2 regions of the Pectobacterium cacticida genome follow, and region 1 is predicted to be linked to the other one. Evidence: predicted binding sites of a transcription regulator. Region 1 holds the regulator's gene; the other holds the start of a gene.
The links. The regulator PhoB, encoded in region 1, activates phosphate uptake and scavenging genes when phosphate is short. The targets are predictions, from matches to a motif close to CTGTCATAAAACTGNCNNAT.

Region 1 (8,367 bases):
CACCGCCGTCACCAGACATGCGATGAAAATTAGCAACGCCAGAAAACTGCTGCCCATATTGCCAAAGGTGTGTTGCACGTAAGCGTGAAGAATTTCAGCGCCGTTTTGCGCCTGCGGCACGAGTTCACCGCTGACTGAGCCAAGCCGAAAAAGACTTAAATAGACCAGCGTCAAACCGACACCGGCAATTAATCCCGCCCAAACGGTGTAACGCGTCAGTAACCCTGGGCTTGTCACGCCACGAGATCGGGCGGCGTTTACGATCACAATACCAAAGACCATCGCACCCAGTGTATCCATCGTCAGATAACCGTTGACGAAACCGGTGGAAAACGGCAAATGCTCATACGCCTCAGACGCAGGGATCGGCGAACCGGCAGGCCACAATACTGCCGCTATCCCCAGCACCGCCAGCGCCAGAATTTTCAATGGCGCGAGTACATGACCTACTGTATCCAGCAATTTGCCTGGATACAGGGATATCGCAATAACAATGGCGAAATAAATCAGGCTATAAATCAACAGCGGAGACGCGGTGTTGCCGACTAAAGGCGCCAGACCGACTTCAAACGATACCGTTGCGGTGCGCGGCGTCGCAAACAGCGGCCCCACGGCCAAATAGCACACCGTAGCCAAAACTAAACCCGCTTTTTTACCCATCGGCGAGCTCAGCGCTTCAACACCGCCGCCAACCCGGGCTAGCGCGATCACGGTCAGCACGGGCAAACCCACCGCCGTAAGCAGGAAGCCTATCGCTGCCGTCCAAACCTGTTCTCCCGCTTGCGCTCCCACCATCGGCGGGAAAATAATATTCCCCGCGCCTACGAATAAAGCAAAGGTCATAAAACCTAATGCCATAATATCTTTGGACGTTAAACGATGACTCATAGCGATGTCGTAATGCCTGTATCAAATCGGTAAAAAGAAGCTGTGTCGCGTATTGTTGCCACAAATCGGCCCATACATAGGTAATCGAAAAGCACAACGATCAACACGCTGGCGACGTATAAAGGGCAAGTCGCATAGAGGCGTTATTTTGCACAGCGATATAGGGGCATAAGTAAAACTTCTGTAGCGTTAAAAGACAAGCGATGATCCTAAAACCAAGATATCAGCCCGCATTTTATAGAAATGCTAGAATAAAATTCTGCTAAATGTGGTTTGCGTATCACACGATTTATGCATTTATCGATGTTTTTTGCAAAAAAAGAGTTCAATGCCGTAGCGGCATGCGCTTTTCAACCATTAAGCGCATTGCTCAGGATAAGATAGATAGCGATCAGGATAAGACCCTATCCCATTAGGGCTCTACGTAAAATAAAAATTAAGGCCGAATCCTGAGATCCGGCCTTTTATCATCGACAGGCAAACGCGACGTGACGCGCTTTACCCCCACACGCGATGCGCAATATCCACAACAAGTTTCAACTTATTCCACTGCTGCTCTTCGGTCAGACTATTCCCTTCTTCCGTTGAGGCAAAACCACACTGCGGGCTCAGACAAAGCTGGTTGATATCAACATACTTAGTGGCTTCCTCAATACGCGCCTGAACCACATCGGCATCTTCCAGTTCACCCGTCTTGGTGGTGATCAGCCCCAACACCACCTGCTGATGACCCGGCTTCACAAAACGCAGCGGCTCAAACCCACCCGCTCTTTCGCTATCGTATTCCAGGAAAAACGCATCGACGTTCACTTCGCCAAACAGAATTTCCGCCACGGGTTCATATCCGCCTTCGGAAATCCAGGTTGATCGGAAATTACCCCGGCAAACATGTAAACCAATAACCAAATCAGCGGGTTTATCCGCCAAGGCTTTATTCAGGACATCGGCATACGTGCGCGCTAATTGCGCCGGATCATCACCACGTTCACGCATCTGACGCTTTTGATCGTCTGAACAGAGATAGGCCCATACGGTATCATCCAATTGCAGGAAACGGCAGCCAGCATCATAAAAGGCGTGAATCGCATCGCGCCAGGTTTGCGCCAGATCATCAAAATAGTCGGCCAGATCGGGATAAACCGTTGCATCAATCGCTTTGCGTCCACCGCGAAAATGCATCACGCTCGGACTAGGAATCGTCATCTTGGCGACGGCATCCCCTGAAATACTCTTCAGATAGCGGAAATGATCGAGCATGGGATGTTGGGCGTTAAAACGGACTTTATCCACAACGCGAATGGCATGGGATTTGGTTTGAATACCGTTGAATTGGATACCGTGTTCAGCTTCGTAACGTTCTACGCCATGTAAATCGGCGAAGAAATCGAAGTGCCACCAGGCTCGACGAAATTCACCATCGGTAACCACCTGCAAGCCCGCTTCACGTTGCTTTTCCACTACGCGCAAAATCTCACGATCTTCGATATTACGCAGAGTGATGTCGTCAATCTCGCCTGCCTGATGCTGAATGCGAGCCTGCTTGATGGCCGCTGGACGGAGAAAACTGCCGACGATTTCGGCACGAAAAGGGAATGAATGGGTTGCCATGTATTGCTCCTGAACTATTGCCCGCACGCTTCTTCAAGAAAAACGCACACTGGAAAATGGTTTCTATATGAAATAATCATCCAGAATGATTGTTACATCATACATCTATTTAGCCATCTGGACGTCTGAATTTGTCGCTATCCTGTCATGTAACCCTGATCAGGGCAATTGAAGAATGCTCATGTAACATGAATAAAATTCATTTAAGGTTAAGTATGGTCATATACGGACAGGCGACGACATTATTTCAGCAAGCCAATCTGCTGTCGCGCCTGATGCCGCACGGCCTCCGGCAATGGCAGGTAACCATCCTGGCTGACCAGCGACTGCCCCGTTTCAGAGAGCACGCGATCTAAAAAAGCCGCCACCAGCGCATCCAGCGCCTGGCCGGGTGCCTTATTCACATAGATGTAGAGATAGCGGGTGTAGGGATATAAACCACTGCGGATATTTTCAGTTGAGGGGAAGATATAATCGTGCCCTTCCACCGCCAGAGGTACCATCCTGACTCCACTCGCGCGAAAGCCCACGCTGGCGTAGCCAATAGCCTCGGTTGAGGCGGCAACGGCCTGCACGACAGAGGACGATCCGGGCAACTCATTCACTTGCGGAAGAAAATCACCGCTGCAAAGCGCCCTTTGTTTGAAAAAGCCATAGGTTCCCGACGCTGAATTTCGTCCATAGCGCAGTAACGCGCGCCGTTGCCAACTGCCGTGCAAGCCGAGGTCGCCCCAGAATTTTATCGGCTGGTGGTGGCCGCAGCGCTGCGTAATGGAAAAGATTGCATCCAACTGTGAAACATTCAGCCCAGGTAGTGGGTTATCCTGATTAACCAACACAACCAGCGCATCCATCGCTACCGGCACAGCCAAGGGTGGATAACCATAGTGTCGGACAAATGCCTCGATTTCACTGGCTTTCATCGCCCGGCTCATCGGCCCAAGTTGCGCCGCTCCCGATGCCAGAGACGTTGGCGCGGAAGATGACCCAGCGGCCTGAATCTGTAAATTCACGTTTGGGTAGTGCTGGTTGAAATCAGCCGCCCAGAACGTCATGAGATTAGCCAGCGTATCCGATCCCGCGCTGGATAGATTCCCCGCCAGCATCTGGCGAGGCTGAGCAAAACAAAACGCGCCGATCAGCAGTAGCCAAGCGCCAGCAATACGAATGGCGAGTCTCATCAATACTATTTTCCGTCAGGCCGAAGATTTTGTCGTATTCTCGGCCAGAGAGGTCGGTACAATCAACGGGTTCGGCAGGGTAAAGACAAATCGCGCTCCCAAACCATCCTCGCTCATGATTTCCAGACGGGAATCATGGTGGCTGAGCGCGTGTTTAACAATTGCCAGCCCCAGCCCGCTGCCACCGGTCTGCCGTGAACGCGCTTTGTCAACCCGGTAAAAGCGTTCTGTTAGGCGTGGTAAATGCTCGGCCGCAATTCCCGGCCCGTTATCGCTAACCTGAAACTGCGCCCCCTGCGGAACCTTCTGCCAACACACTTCGATATGCGTCCCTTCTGGAGTATGGTTAACGGCGTTATAGACCAGATTGGATACGGCGCTACGGAGTTGTTCTTCATTGCCAAACACGCGAAGGTTTTCATTTACGCGGAAGACTATCTCATGGCGTCCCTGGCTCAGCGTCTGCGCTTCTCGTTGCAATACGCGCAATATCAGCGGAATATCTACTTTTTCATTTAGATCAATCGCCGTAGCCGCCTCAATACGGGATAACGTTAGCAGTTGTTTAACTAATCCGTCCATCCGCCGAGTCTGCTCCTGCATCGTACTCAACGCTTTCCCTCGCAACGCCGCATCCAACGTATCTTCCTGCATCATTTCCAAATACCCTTGCAGCACCGTAAGCGGCGTTCGCAGCTCATGACTGACATTAGCGAAAAAGTTACGTCTGGCGCCTTCAAGCTGGTGCATTTGCGTAACATCGCGTACCACCATCAGTAACTGCCCTGCGGAATACGGCATTATGCGAAATTCAACATGGTGGGAATTATTCAATTGCAGTGTGAGAGGGCGGCTAAAATCCTGCGCCTTCATGTAATTGGTAAAGTCGGGATAACGTAATAAGTTAAGAATATTTTGACCGTTATCCTCCGGCCAACGGAAACTTAACAGATGCTGCGCCAGATGATTACACCAAAAGATGGTCCCGTCTTCGGTAGTCATTACCACGGCATCGGGTAAAGATTCGGCACCGCTACGGAATCGTTTGATTAAAAGCGCCAGTTCGCGGCGACGGCGGCGATTACGTAATTGCATCTGATAAAGGCCGTAAAACAGCGGCTCCCAGCTCCAACGGCCGGGCGGCGGCGTCATACTGCGATCGACCCACAGCCAATGGGATAGTTTCAACTGGTTATAAAAATTCCAGCAGAGCAGGCTCAGTACGGCGACCAGCAGGAACCAGGGCAGATAGCCAAAAATCAGCCCCAGTAGCACCGCAGGCAAACAAAAAAAAGCCAGCTCCAATGCTAGCCTTTTCCAGGATAAACGCTCTAGCACGTTAACATTTCTCCGGTGAATACCACCTCAGTAACGCGTTGAAAAACGGTAACCCGTTCCCCGAACGGTTTGCACCATTTTGTCATGCCCGCTGGTTTCCAGCGCTTTACGCAGGCGACGAATATGGACATCGACGGTTCGATCTTCTACATAAACGTTAGTGCCCCACACATGATTGAGCAACTGTTCCCGACTATAAACACGCTCGGGGTGTGTCATAAAAAAATGCAGCAATTTAAATTCCGTCGGCCCCATGTCCAACGCAAGCTCTTCGGTCGTCACGCGATGCGAGGAAGGATCGAGGCTTAATCCACGCATTTCGATCACATCTTCCACCGCCATCGGCGAAATGCGGCGCATAACCGCTTTGATGCGTGCAACCAACTCTTTGGGCGAAAACGGCTTGGTAATATAATCATCCGCGCCGACTTCCAGCCCGCGCACACGGTCCTCTTCCTCACCGCGGGCGGTCAACATCATCACCGGAATATCACGCGTCAGCGCCTCCCGCTTCATATGCTTGATAAATTGCAAGCCCGAACCACCCGGCAGCATCCAGTCTAATAGCACCAAATCAGGAAAGGGTTCCGACAACTGCGTTACCGCGCTGTCATAATCTTCAGCTTCAACTGGCTGATAGCCATTTTGCTCCAGTACAAAGCAAACCATTTCACGGATTGGTGCTTCATCTTCCACGACTAATATGCGTTTTGCCATCGTTAATCCTGTCGTTAATCATCGTCGCTGTTAGCAGGCGGAGGCATTATGCGTCAGTTTTATGACAGATTTATGAAAAACGCCTGACCTCTCATTGTAGGCTATTGCACCCTAGACATCCTGTTTTTCGAGCCGCATTGCAAACGCTCAATTCCCCGCGCGACAGCCATCACCCTTGCTCTATATAATCGTAGCATGACGATGACAGATCACTATCGCGACGAGATAGGCGTTTCCTTATTCGCAATTCGCATAATGAATAATGACAATGCCTATCGTATAAATATTGAGAGAGCCCAATGCGCATTATCCACACCGCCGATTGGCATTTAGGACAATATTTTTATTCCAAAAGCCGCGCCGCGGAACATCAGGCTTTCCTGCACTGGCTCATTGCCCAGGTGGTTCAACATGAAGTCGACGCTGTTATCGTCGCGGGGGATATTTTTGATAACGGTTCCCCCCCTAGCTATGCGCGAGAAATGTACTATCGCTTTGTCGTTGAACTACAGCGAACAGGCTGCCAGCTTGTCATTCTCGGTGGAAACCATGACTCGGTGGCGATGTTAAACGAATCCCGTGATGTACTGGCCTGCCTGAATACGCAGGTCGTTGCCAGCGCCAGTGATGATCCCGCTCAACAGGTGCTGTTACTGGAAAACCGTCAGCATCAACCCGGCGCCCTGCTCTGCGCAATTCCTTATTTGCGTCCACGAGATGTGCTCACTAGCAAAGCCGGGCAATCAGGCGATGAAAAACAGTTCGCGCTTCAGGAAGCGATTACGACGCACTACCAGCGCAGTTACCAACTGGCTTGCCAAAAACGTGATGAACTCGGCCTGCCGCTACCGATTATTGCAACCGGGCACCTGACGACCATTGGCGCGACCGCCTCCGAATCTGTGCGTGACATCTATATTGGCACGCTCGATGCTTTCCCTGCCCAGGCTTTCCCTCCCGCAGATTATATCGCGCTTGGCCATATTCATCGGCCGCAACGCGTAACCCAAAGTGAGCATATTCGCTACAGCGGTTCCCCCATCCCGCTCAGTTTTGATGAACTCAACAGTGAGAAATCAGTCTGTCTGGTCAGCTTCACCGCCGATGATTTGTCGAAAACACCGCCACGGATACAGATAGATACCCTGCCAATCCCCGTGACCCAGCCGATGCTGTTGATGAAAGGCAGTCTGCGCGACATTGAGCAGCGGCTCACCGCTTTCAAAACCTATCAAGGGGATAAACCGGTATGGCTGGATATCGAACTCAACACGCAGGATTACCTGAGCGACATGCAGAAACGCATTCAGGCCATGACCGAGGGCTTGCCTGTCGAGGTGCTTCGACTCCGGCGCGCACGTGAACAACGTATGCAGGCGATTATCCGACAGGATAAGGAAACGCTGAATGAATTAAGTGTTTATGACGTTTTTGAACGTCGTCTGGCAATGGAGGCCGACCTGGAAAATGGTTGCCAACAGCGCATGCGCACGCTGTTTAATCAGGTTATTAACGAATTAGAAAATAGCGAGGCTGCCGAATGAAAATTCTCAGCCTGCGCTTAAAAAACCTTAACGCGTTGAAAGGCGAATGGAAGATCGATTTCACGCAGGAGCCTTTTTCCAGCAACGCTCTATTCGCCATTACCGGCCCGACAGGCGCCGGGAAAACGACGCTACTCGACGCCATTTGTCTGGCGTTATACCACGAGACGCCACGCCTTGGGCTGCTTTCCGCCAGCCAGAATGATTTGATGACGCGTAACACCGCAGAATGCCTTGCCGAGGTCGAATTTGAGGTCAAAGGCGTCGGATATCGTGCCTTCTGGAGCCAACGTAGGGCAAGAAATGCGCCTGATGGCAACTTACAGTCTCCCAAGGCCGAACTCGCGCTTATTGAAGGCGGTAAAATTCTGTGTGAAAAGCTGAATGACAAAAAAGACATGATCACACAGCTCACCGGGTTGGATTTCGGCCGCTTTACGCGATCTATGATGTTATCGCAGGGACAATTTGCCGCCTTCCTCAACGCTAAGGCGGACGATAGGGCGGCACTTCTGGAAGAATTAACGGGTACAGATATCTACGGCCTGATTTCCGAACGCGTTTATGACAAGCACAAACAAGCCAGCGTCGCATTGAACACGTTACAGACGCGCGCACTCAGTATTCAATTATTGAGCGATGAACAACGCCAGCAGATAGAAAATCAGCTTGCCGAACTGACGCAACAGGAGCAACAGCGCAACGCCGAACGTGAGCAAACACTGACTGCGCTGCGCTGGTTTGAGCAACTGACGCTGCAGCAAACGAGGGTAACGCATGCGCAGGCGCAACATACGCGCGCCGAATCCGCCATCCAGCAGGCCAGATCGCAGCTCGACAAATTAGCCAACAACGAACCGGCAGAAAAACTGAGACCGCTACATCAGGAAAAAGAGCGCTACCGTCAGGAGTCTCTGGCACTCGCCCAGCGGATTGAGCACTTGTCCCGATCGCTGGCCGATAAGCAAAGTGAGTTAACTACTCTGCGCCAGCAGGAGGAAAAGGCGGAGCAAGACGTTAGCAAACATAAACGAGAGCGGCAGGAACAAGAGCGTTTGATCAACGAGCAGGTCGTGCCGCTTGACCAGCGC
Region 2 (8,367 bases), 1.1 Mb from region 1:
CAATGGCACGATGAGCATATCAATATGGACGGTATTAATCAGTTGGCGCGCCGAAGACATCAGTTTGCTCCAGAAGTCCTGATGGTGGCCACACATCACAAGATCGACATCATATTTCCTGATCGCATCAACCAGTACCTGACCTAAATCACCACTACCACTCAGCGTCTCACTGATGGGATAGCCGGCGTTTTGTGATAGATCCTTCAATGCATTCTGCGTCTCTTCGGAAATACGCTGTTGCATGTCGCCCAGATTAACATCAATAAGCCCCGTATAGAGGTCGGAGTAATTGACATCAACATGAATTAACGAGACCTTCGCGTTGTACGGTTTTGCCATTGAAACGGCTTTTTCCACTAACACTTTGCTTTCTGGGGAAAGATCAACAGCAATAAGGATGTGTTTGTAAGCCATAATAAGACTCCTTCCGTAAGACTAATTAAGGGTCGGCAGCGATTTCTCTTGCCAATCAGCTATTCAAAAGAAAATGGTATACCCTAAGTGCGTCGGATTGCATGACAAAGTTAGCGCTTAGCGCCATGAGACACGCTAACGTTTCAGGGTCAGGCTCGGAAATGAGCCAGGCAATGCCAACCTCAAGCCACCTCATGTATCACGGAGATACGATAGCATCCGTTAACATCATCGGACTGTTCAGTCGATCACAACCCGTTTTCAAACCTGTTGATTCTCTGGCTCAACCAGTTAATTCTCTTATTAAGTGTAGTTGAAACCGCGTCTTTCAGGCCCGAAGGTGTCATTTCGCCTTCTGGAAAGGGCATGGTCTTGTTGCATATTGTCCTTTCCATCGGCTGCGTTAGCCGTTCCGACACAAACGAACAATCTTCTTCTACACTATTAATCAGGGAGTGGTGGGTTCATCCATTACGCCCTGCAAGGGCGGGGCTAGCCATGACGTTATGGTTACCCGAATGACAATAAAATCAAGCGCAAGCGCGTGGCATAATCATCCGCAGATAATCATCATCGATAATCGTAATGTTTATCACTGGTCAACAGTGGGTGACGATAATCAATGGCGATCCTATCTGACAAATAGAATGACCGGGAGGGAAGCATGATTAGTACATTTGCACTTTTCTGGGCCCTATGTATTGTCTGCATCATTAACATGGCGAGATACTACTCTTCGTTACGCGTGTTACTGCTAATCTTACGTGACTGCGACCCTTTACTTTATCAATACGTCGATGGCGGCGGGTTCTTTACGTCACACGGCCAACCAAGTAAACAAATGCGATTGATGCGCTACCTCTACACACAGCGCTATCTTGACCATCATGACCCGGAATTTATCCGCCGCTGTGAGCGGGTACGGGGACAATTCTTGCTCACAACCGCCCTGTTTGGCCTGATTGTCATTAGTCTGGTCGCCATGGCCATCGGGTATTGAGGCATGTACAGCCCCTAACGTAAAAAGGCGATCCCCACGGAATCGCCTTTCTTTGGCAAGTAAAATAGTGCTAATGGGGCAGAGGCTAAATCAGCTTTAACGCCAGCCAATACAACGTACCAGACATCAGCATCGAAACAGGCAGTGTCAATACCCAGGCCAGCAGAATACTTTTAATCGTTTTGCTTTGTACGCCGCCGCCGTCCGCAATCATCGTACCGGCCACCGCCGAGGACAAGACGTGCGTAGTGGAAACCGGCATTCCCGTGTAGCTGGCAACGCCAATCGATAGCGCCGCGGTTACCTGTGCCGACACACCTTGCGCGTAGGTCATCCCTTTTTTACCAATCTTCTCGCCAATGGTGACCGCCACGCGTCTCCAGCCCACCATCGTCCCCATCGATAGCGCTAGCGCGACCGCTACGATAATCCAAAGAGGCGCATACTCCACCGTCTGTAGCATGTCCTTACGCAGATTGCTCAGATAGCTTTTATCATCACCGGACGTTTCAGGCAGTTTAATTACCCGATCCATCGTGTCTGCGATGCACATCAGCAGGCGGCGCGCGCGACTACGATCGTCCGGGTTCAACTGGTCATAACTTTTCAGGTTATTTAGCATATTTTGCGCACGTTCAATCGCTATCATCACGCGTGAACTATCGCAGTGGAACTCAGTTTGATTGCTACCAGGAATCGTGTTTTCCGTCGCAGGGATAACCGGTGGAGACAGGTCAATAACGTGCGCCAGCGCCTCTCCATGCTGCTTGTAATAGTCCTGCAAGTTGATTACGGCATCGCGGGTGCGGCTAATGTCATAACCCGATGCATTCATGTTGACAATAAAACCGGCAGGCGCAACGCCAATCAACACCAGCATAATCAAGCCAATACCTTTCTGACCGTCGTTGGCACCGTGAGAGAAACTCACGCCAACCGCCGACAAAATCAGCGCGGTACGCGTCCAGAAAGGCGGCTTTCGTTTACCATCCTGTTTCTCACGATCGACTGGCGTCAGATGCACGCGTTTACGTTTTTTACTGTTGTTCCAGAATCGGCGCATCAGCAATAACATTAAACCGGCGATCACCATCCCCACTATCGGCGAGAGTAATAACGAGAGGAAAATGCTAACCATTTTCGGGATATTCAACGCGTCAACAACGGAGGTATTTGTCAGTAACGCATTGGTCAAACCAATACCGATAATGGAACCGATCAATGTATGAGAACTGGAAGCAGGTATACCGAAATACCACGTACCGAGGTTCCAGATAATGGCGGCCAGCAGCATGGAAAACACCATGACCAGACCGTGTGCTGAACTCACATTCAGTAATAAATCGGTGGGGAGTAGGTGAACAATCGCATAGGCCACGCTCAGGCCGCCCAGCAATACACCGAGAAAGTTAAAGATACCTGCCATCACAACAGCGAACTCTGCGCGCATGGCGCGGGTATAAATAACAGTGGCAACGGCATTCGCCGTATCGTGAAAACCATTTATGGCTTCGTACATTAGTACAAACAACAAAGCCAATATCAACATCAGGCCGGTGTAGTAATCCAGTCCGGCAAATAAATGTAGCATAAACGTTAGGCCATTTAGTGGTCATGAACGCGGCGCATTATCGGTGACAAGCAGGGGTTGGGAAAAGCGAAATATGACATTTTTTTGACTTACTGTAGGTCTCCGATAGTCTTCAAAAACACTTAACCTATAAAAATCAAATGATTATATATTTTTACTAAAACATGCAAATGGTTACGCTGGTATCGAACAACAAGCAACACTACAATCTGCCGCCCTATGGCTCATCAAGCAGCGGCTATTTAATCACCTATTGGAGCGATGCATAGTGGATCAATGCAGAGAGGAACGGTTTGACGCCGTCATTATTGGCGCCGGCGCAGCGGGCCTGTTTTGTGCGGCACAGGCGGGGCAACGCGGGTTACGTGTTTTGCTGCTTGATAACGGCAAAAAAGCGGGTCGGAAAATATTGATGTCCGGCGGCGGTCGCTGCAATTTTACCAATAAGTATGTCGAACCATCAGCATATCTATCTGACAACCCTCACTTTTGTAAGTCAGCATTGGCGCGTTATACCCAATGGGATTTCCTCAACCTGGTAGACAGTTATCACATCGCCTACCACGAGAAAACGCTCGGCCAACTCTTTTGCGATGATTCTGCGCAGCAAATTGTGGCTATGTTGGAGACAGAATGCGAACGCGCTAACGTCACGGTTCGTCTGCGCAGCGATGTCGCTTCAGTGGAAAAAACCGGCGAACGGTTCTCCATCCGATTAAGCAACGGGGCATCATTCCACTGCACCTCGCTGGTTGTCGCTAGCGGTGGACTGTCGATGCCCGGACTGGGTGCGACACCCTTTGGTTACCAGCTTGCGGCACAGTTTGGCATCAACGTCCTGCCGACCCGTGCGGCTCTGGTGCCATTCACGCTGCACAAGCCTCTGCTGGAACAACTGCAAACGCTTTCCGGCGTCTCCGTGCCTGCCATAGTTACCGCAGAAAACGGCACAACTTTCCGTGAGAACATTCTCTTTACTCATCGTGGACTTTCCGGCCCTGCAATTTTACAAATTTCCAGTTACTGGCAGGCAGGTGAATTTGTCACTATTAACCTTTTACCCGACCACAATATCACCCAGATCCTCAACGACGAACGCAGCGCTCATCCTAACCAGAGTTTGAAAAACACGTTGGCACAGTGGTTACCCAAACGGCTGATCGAATGCCTGCAAGCATTAGGGCAACTACCGGATATCACGCTCAAACAGCTTAATGGCGCGCAGCGAACACGGATTGAACACAGCCTGCAACAATGGCGTGTACAACCCAATGGCACAGAAGGCTACCGCACCGCCGAGGTAACCCTTGGCGGCGTTGACACCCGCGCACTGTCCTCCAAGACCATGGAAGCCACCGCCGTGCCGGGGTTGTATTTTATCGGTGAAGTGGTCGATGTCACTGGCTGGCTTGGCGGCTATAACTTTCAATGGGCGTGGAGCTCAGCGTGGGCCTGCGCACAGGCGCTACCGCTGGGTAACCTAAATAAAGTAAAGCAAATTTAAAAACCAGATTTAGAAAACATCAATAGAAATCGCCATATCAGTCTGCGGTCCATCTTTCTACACGTCAGGCTTTTCGCTGAAAAACGGATACAGGAAAGATAATACGGTACTAAAAGTTGTCGTATCCGATTTTCACCAGATTGCTAAAAAAGTGTACGACATCACTGAGGTTAGAAGACCAGATATGACGTGGTTTATTTTATGATGATGGGTGTCGTTACGATAAAAAAACACTTGAATGGAGGATTTACAGCTTCTTTTCCGGCAATGTTCGATACCTACCGAAAGCCGATTTGGTCGGTGAGAGAGGATTCGAACCTCCGACCCCTTCGTCCCGAACGAAGTGCGCTACCAGGCTGCGCCACTCACCGAATGCGGGCGCATATTACTGCGCCCCAATTGAAGCGTCAATCCCTTTTTGGCAAAAGGATTTCGACCACAAAATCACGTTATTACTCTCTATACGAGTTACCAAAATCTCTATACGAGCAACCAAAATCTGCCCCCTTCCTTGAGATTCACATTCTATAGCACCAATTATTTTTAGGGATGATGCCGCCGTCAGGTGATGTGTATCCCAAACATCCAAGGATTGAGTCAAACAACTCTACGTGGCGATGTGTCTTGCCAACACGCTGCTGCGCTTTCAACTGTGCAAATGCCTGTAGATTCTCGTTTGTAGAAAGAAATTTATCCGAAGCCCATACCATCATCGGTGAGCGGAATTGCTCAGGCGGAGCCATTTGGCGTGGAGTGCCGTGAAAATGGTAATTATCATCAATCGATTCACCATGATCGGAAGCATAAAATACGAGCGCTTTCTTATCGCGCACCTGATCGATCACGCTATCAATAAAGCTATCGGTATAGAGAACGCTATTATCGAAAGCGTTAATGAGTTGCTCACGCGTACAAGAGGCATCGACCCCCATACATTCCGGCTGATAGCGCGCATAGCTACGGGGATAACGCATAGAGTACAGATAATGAGAGCCCTTTGTATGCAACACAATTAAATGCTTACCTTTAGGGTAGCGTGCCAGCGAGTCTTTCACTTCATCAACCAGCAACATGTCCTGCACCGGTTTACCGTCATTGCGTTTTTCTGATGCAATCATTTCACGGAAAGCGTAATCATCGGCCTCAATGCTGTTGTAAAACCAGACTTCACTTTGCATAGCAAACAGTTCAGAGGTAAAACCCAGCGCTTTCATGACGGCAAAGACATTTTGTTCTTTTAACGTTCGCTGTGGGTTGTCTTCCGTCCCCCCTTCGCGCACAAACATACAGCGCATGGAAAGCTTGGTCGAGGTATCACAAGATTGGCCACGGAAAGCGACCAGATTTTTTTCTTGCGATAATTTCGGCGTCGTATCCCGTTCATAGCCTAACAGCCCCATATGATCCCAGCGGGTTGTTTCACCAATAATAAAAATCACGTAGGTATCATCGATGCCTTTGGGCGCAACATAAGTAAAATGCTGAACCGGATCGAAGAGATTAGAAGAATCCTGACTCTCGTCATACTTGGTGTATGCAAATAGTCCTAATGCGGATAACCAATTAGAGGGAAGATAAGAGTGGGCAACTACGCCGCCATAACTGGGCAAATCCACAGTAGATTCTCGTTCGGATTTCGACTGAATGTTGTCCATATAGCGGAGCGGCATCCATACCAGCGCCACCACGACGACAAGAGCTAAAAAGGGGGTTAATCGCTTTCCCGGCGATTTAATCTGTTCGAGCAAGGTGTAGCGCAGCGAATTTGTCCAAATTAAAAACAGGGGCAAGGCGCTTACCACCAGCATCCAGAGAATAAAACGGAAACCAACGACTTCTTTTGAGAGGTCAATATCGGTAGTCATGACCGAAGCAATGATGCCATAGCCGATTACGACATTAAAAAATGTCATGTAATAACTGGCAGCAACAGAGATCAACACCAACAGAGAAGCGATAATCTGATAAAAACGACGCCCTCCGAGTGAAATGACCCGCATGAGGAAAAAGGTAAATAAAACACTTGCCGTCAGTTCAACCAGAGCGGGAATAATCGTTGGAACCTGATCTCCAGCAGAGAGTGAAAAATAATCAAATCGTCGGTAATAGACTGAGCCATTTAGAAAAAGGCCAATATAAAGTGCCAGGAAAAATGATAACCAGGTTTGTGAAAAAGAAGTCATGAACTTCATTATGATAAGTATCCCAAACAGCCTTTCTTATTTTCTGAAGCTATACGACATCATCCGAACCAATAGAGTTCCACAAAAATAATCACGTATACTTACTACTGCTATAGGCAACGCAATGGATAAATCCAGACCGACTAATTATAAATTCACGCTATTACCGCGCTACGCAAATAGTAAAAAAGCCTTCCGATAACGAGCGTAAAACACAAAGGCACAGACTCAACCCATTTTGAAAACCGCATTCCTCAGTTATATATACCCTCGCGCGCTAAGCGAGCGATGAATTCTATAATAATAGGGTGCCTGATGAATGCCATAATTTCTTCGGCACGCCGTTCTCCAATACCAGAAAATTGTCTCCACTGTTGCGCCGTCCGCTGCTGTAATGCCAGCCAATCTACCTGATCCAACGCACTAATTGCCGAACGAGGAATCGGAACGCCTAGCGCAAGTAGCCACTGGGACAGCGGCACCTGTCGTGTTGACTGCAAGCGCTTATAAATATCTTCTGCCCGCCTATCGCCTATGCCATTGATTGCATTAATCTGCGCTTTAGTCAGCGATAACCACGACAATACGTTTTCCAGTAAATTATGTTGCAACAAACGCGACCATACGCCTTCACTCACACCGGCCAGATTGAGTCCGTGCTCTCCACTTAGCCAAACCAAGCGCGCCAGAAATTGCTGGTGGCAAACCATACTATAGTGAAAACAACTCAACGCATGGAAATCACGTTCATCAGGAGAAGCGATGTCAGGCCGCTCAGCGCTACGCCATACCACGTTATCCAACCGAGGGATCCCTTGCCCTGCCAAGCTGACGCTAACCCTATCGCCGGGCAGCACATCCCATTGCTTCCAACGAGACAGGGAACCGACACTCACACGACGGATCAACTTGTCATCCAATTTCATAGGGGTCAGTTTCAGCACTACCGCAATCTTGCCTGTGCGCCCAACAGAAAACGCGACATCGGCTACTTCCGTAACGTGATGTACGGGTGGGTATTTCCAGGCGATCGCCCAGTCAGCTGATGTGGCACGCCAATAGCGCCCTTGCGGTTCTTTTGCCTGTCGGATTACCACGCCGTCCGTAACAAATGGTAGCGGACTGCGATACCAGTGTTGTCGCCATTTCTCAGCGTCTGTAAATGACGCAATAGCATGTGTATAAGCCGCCGTCGCGGCAAACCCCATTTTCGTCAATTTCTCAAGTCTTTCAGGCATCGTCGTTGGGCCATCGGGCCACTCCCAGACAAATAGGCCTATCTGCGATAATACTGGCGATGGTTGATGGCGACGCAATTCTCCAGCCACAACCGAACGTGCATTAACACCGCCTTGAGTCTTCTGTCGATGATCGGTCATCTTCAGGAAAAGCTCGCCTTGTAAGATGAGAGAGCGAGGAGCCTCCGTTAACAAATGGGGAATTCCCGGAATTAGACGAACTTTTTCCGTCCAATCTTCGCCCTGCAAGCCATTACCCCGGCTAACCGCTGAGACAAGTTTGCCATGCCGATAAAACAGCGTGACGGCCACACCGTCTACTTTCGGCTGAATCCAGACATCCTTACGCGCATCAATCCATAACTTCAGTAGCCTGCGATCGGACATTTTTTTCAATCCGGTATGGGCGACGGGGTGAAGTTGTTTGCCATTAA

Region 2: pitA (inorganic phosphate transporter PitA) is a predicted target of PhoB. The motif match lies at 3,080-3,099, and genes of this name have one in related genera.

What each region holds. Positions count from the first base shown of each region.
Region 1 is NZ_CP133656.1:929,719-938,085, reverse strand. Features, by position in the region: gene brnQ (branched-chain amino acid transport system II carrier protein) at 1-888, opposite strand, end outside; gene RFN81_RS04415 (cobalamin-independent methionine synthase II family protein) at 1,387-2,496, opposite strand; gene RFN81_RS04410 (PstS family phosphate ABC transporter substrate-binding protein) at 2,739-3,677, opposite strand; gene phoR (phosphate regulon sensor histidine kinase PhoR) at 3,693-5,015, opposite strand; gene phoB (phosphate response regulator transcription factor PhoB) at 5,043-5,732, opposite strand; gene sbcD (exonuclease subunit SbcD) at 6,032-7,276, shown strand; gene RFN81_RS04390 (AAA family ATPase) at 7,273-8,367, shown strand, end outside.
Region 2 is NZ_CP133656.1:3,986,303-3,994,669, forward strand. Features, by position in the region: gene uspA (universal stress protein UspA) at 1-417, opposite strand, end outside; gene uspB (universal stress protein UspB) at 1,082-1,417, shown strand; gene pitA (inorganic phosphate transporter PitA) at 1,503-3,008, opposite strand; gene RFN81_RS18145 (NAD(P)/FAD-dependent oxidoreductase) at 3,277-4,512, shown strand; tRNA gene RFN81_RS18150 (tRNA-Pro) at 4,807-4,883, opposite strand; gene eptB (kdo(2)-lipid A phosphoethanolamine 7''-transferase) at 5,031-6,704, opposite strand; gene ligB (NAD-dependent DNA ligase LigB) at 6,950-8,367, opposite strand, start outside.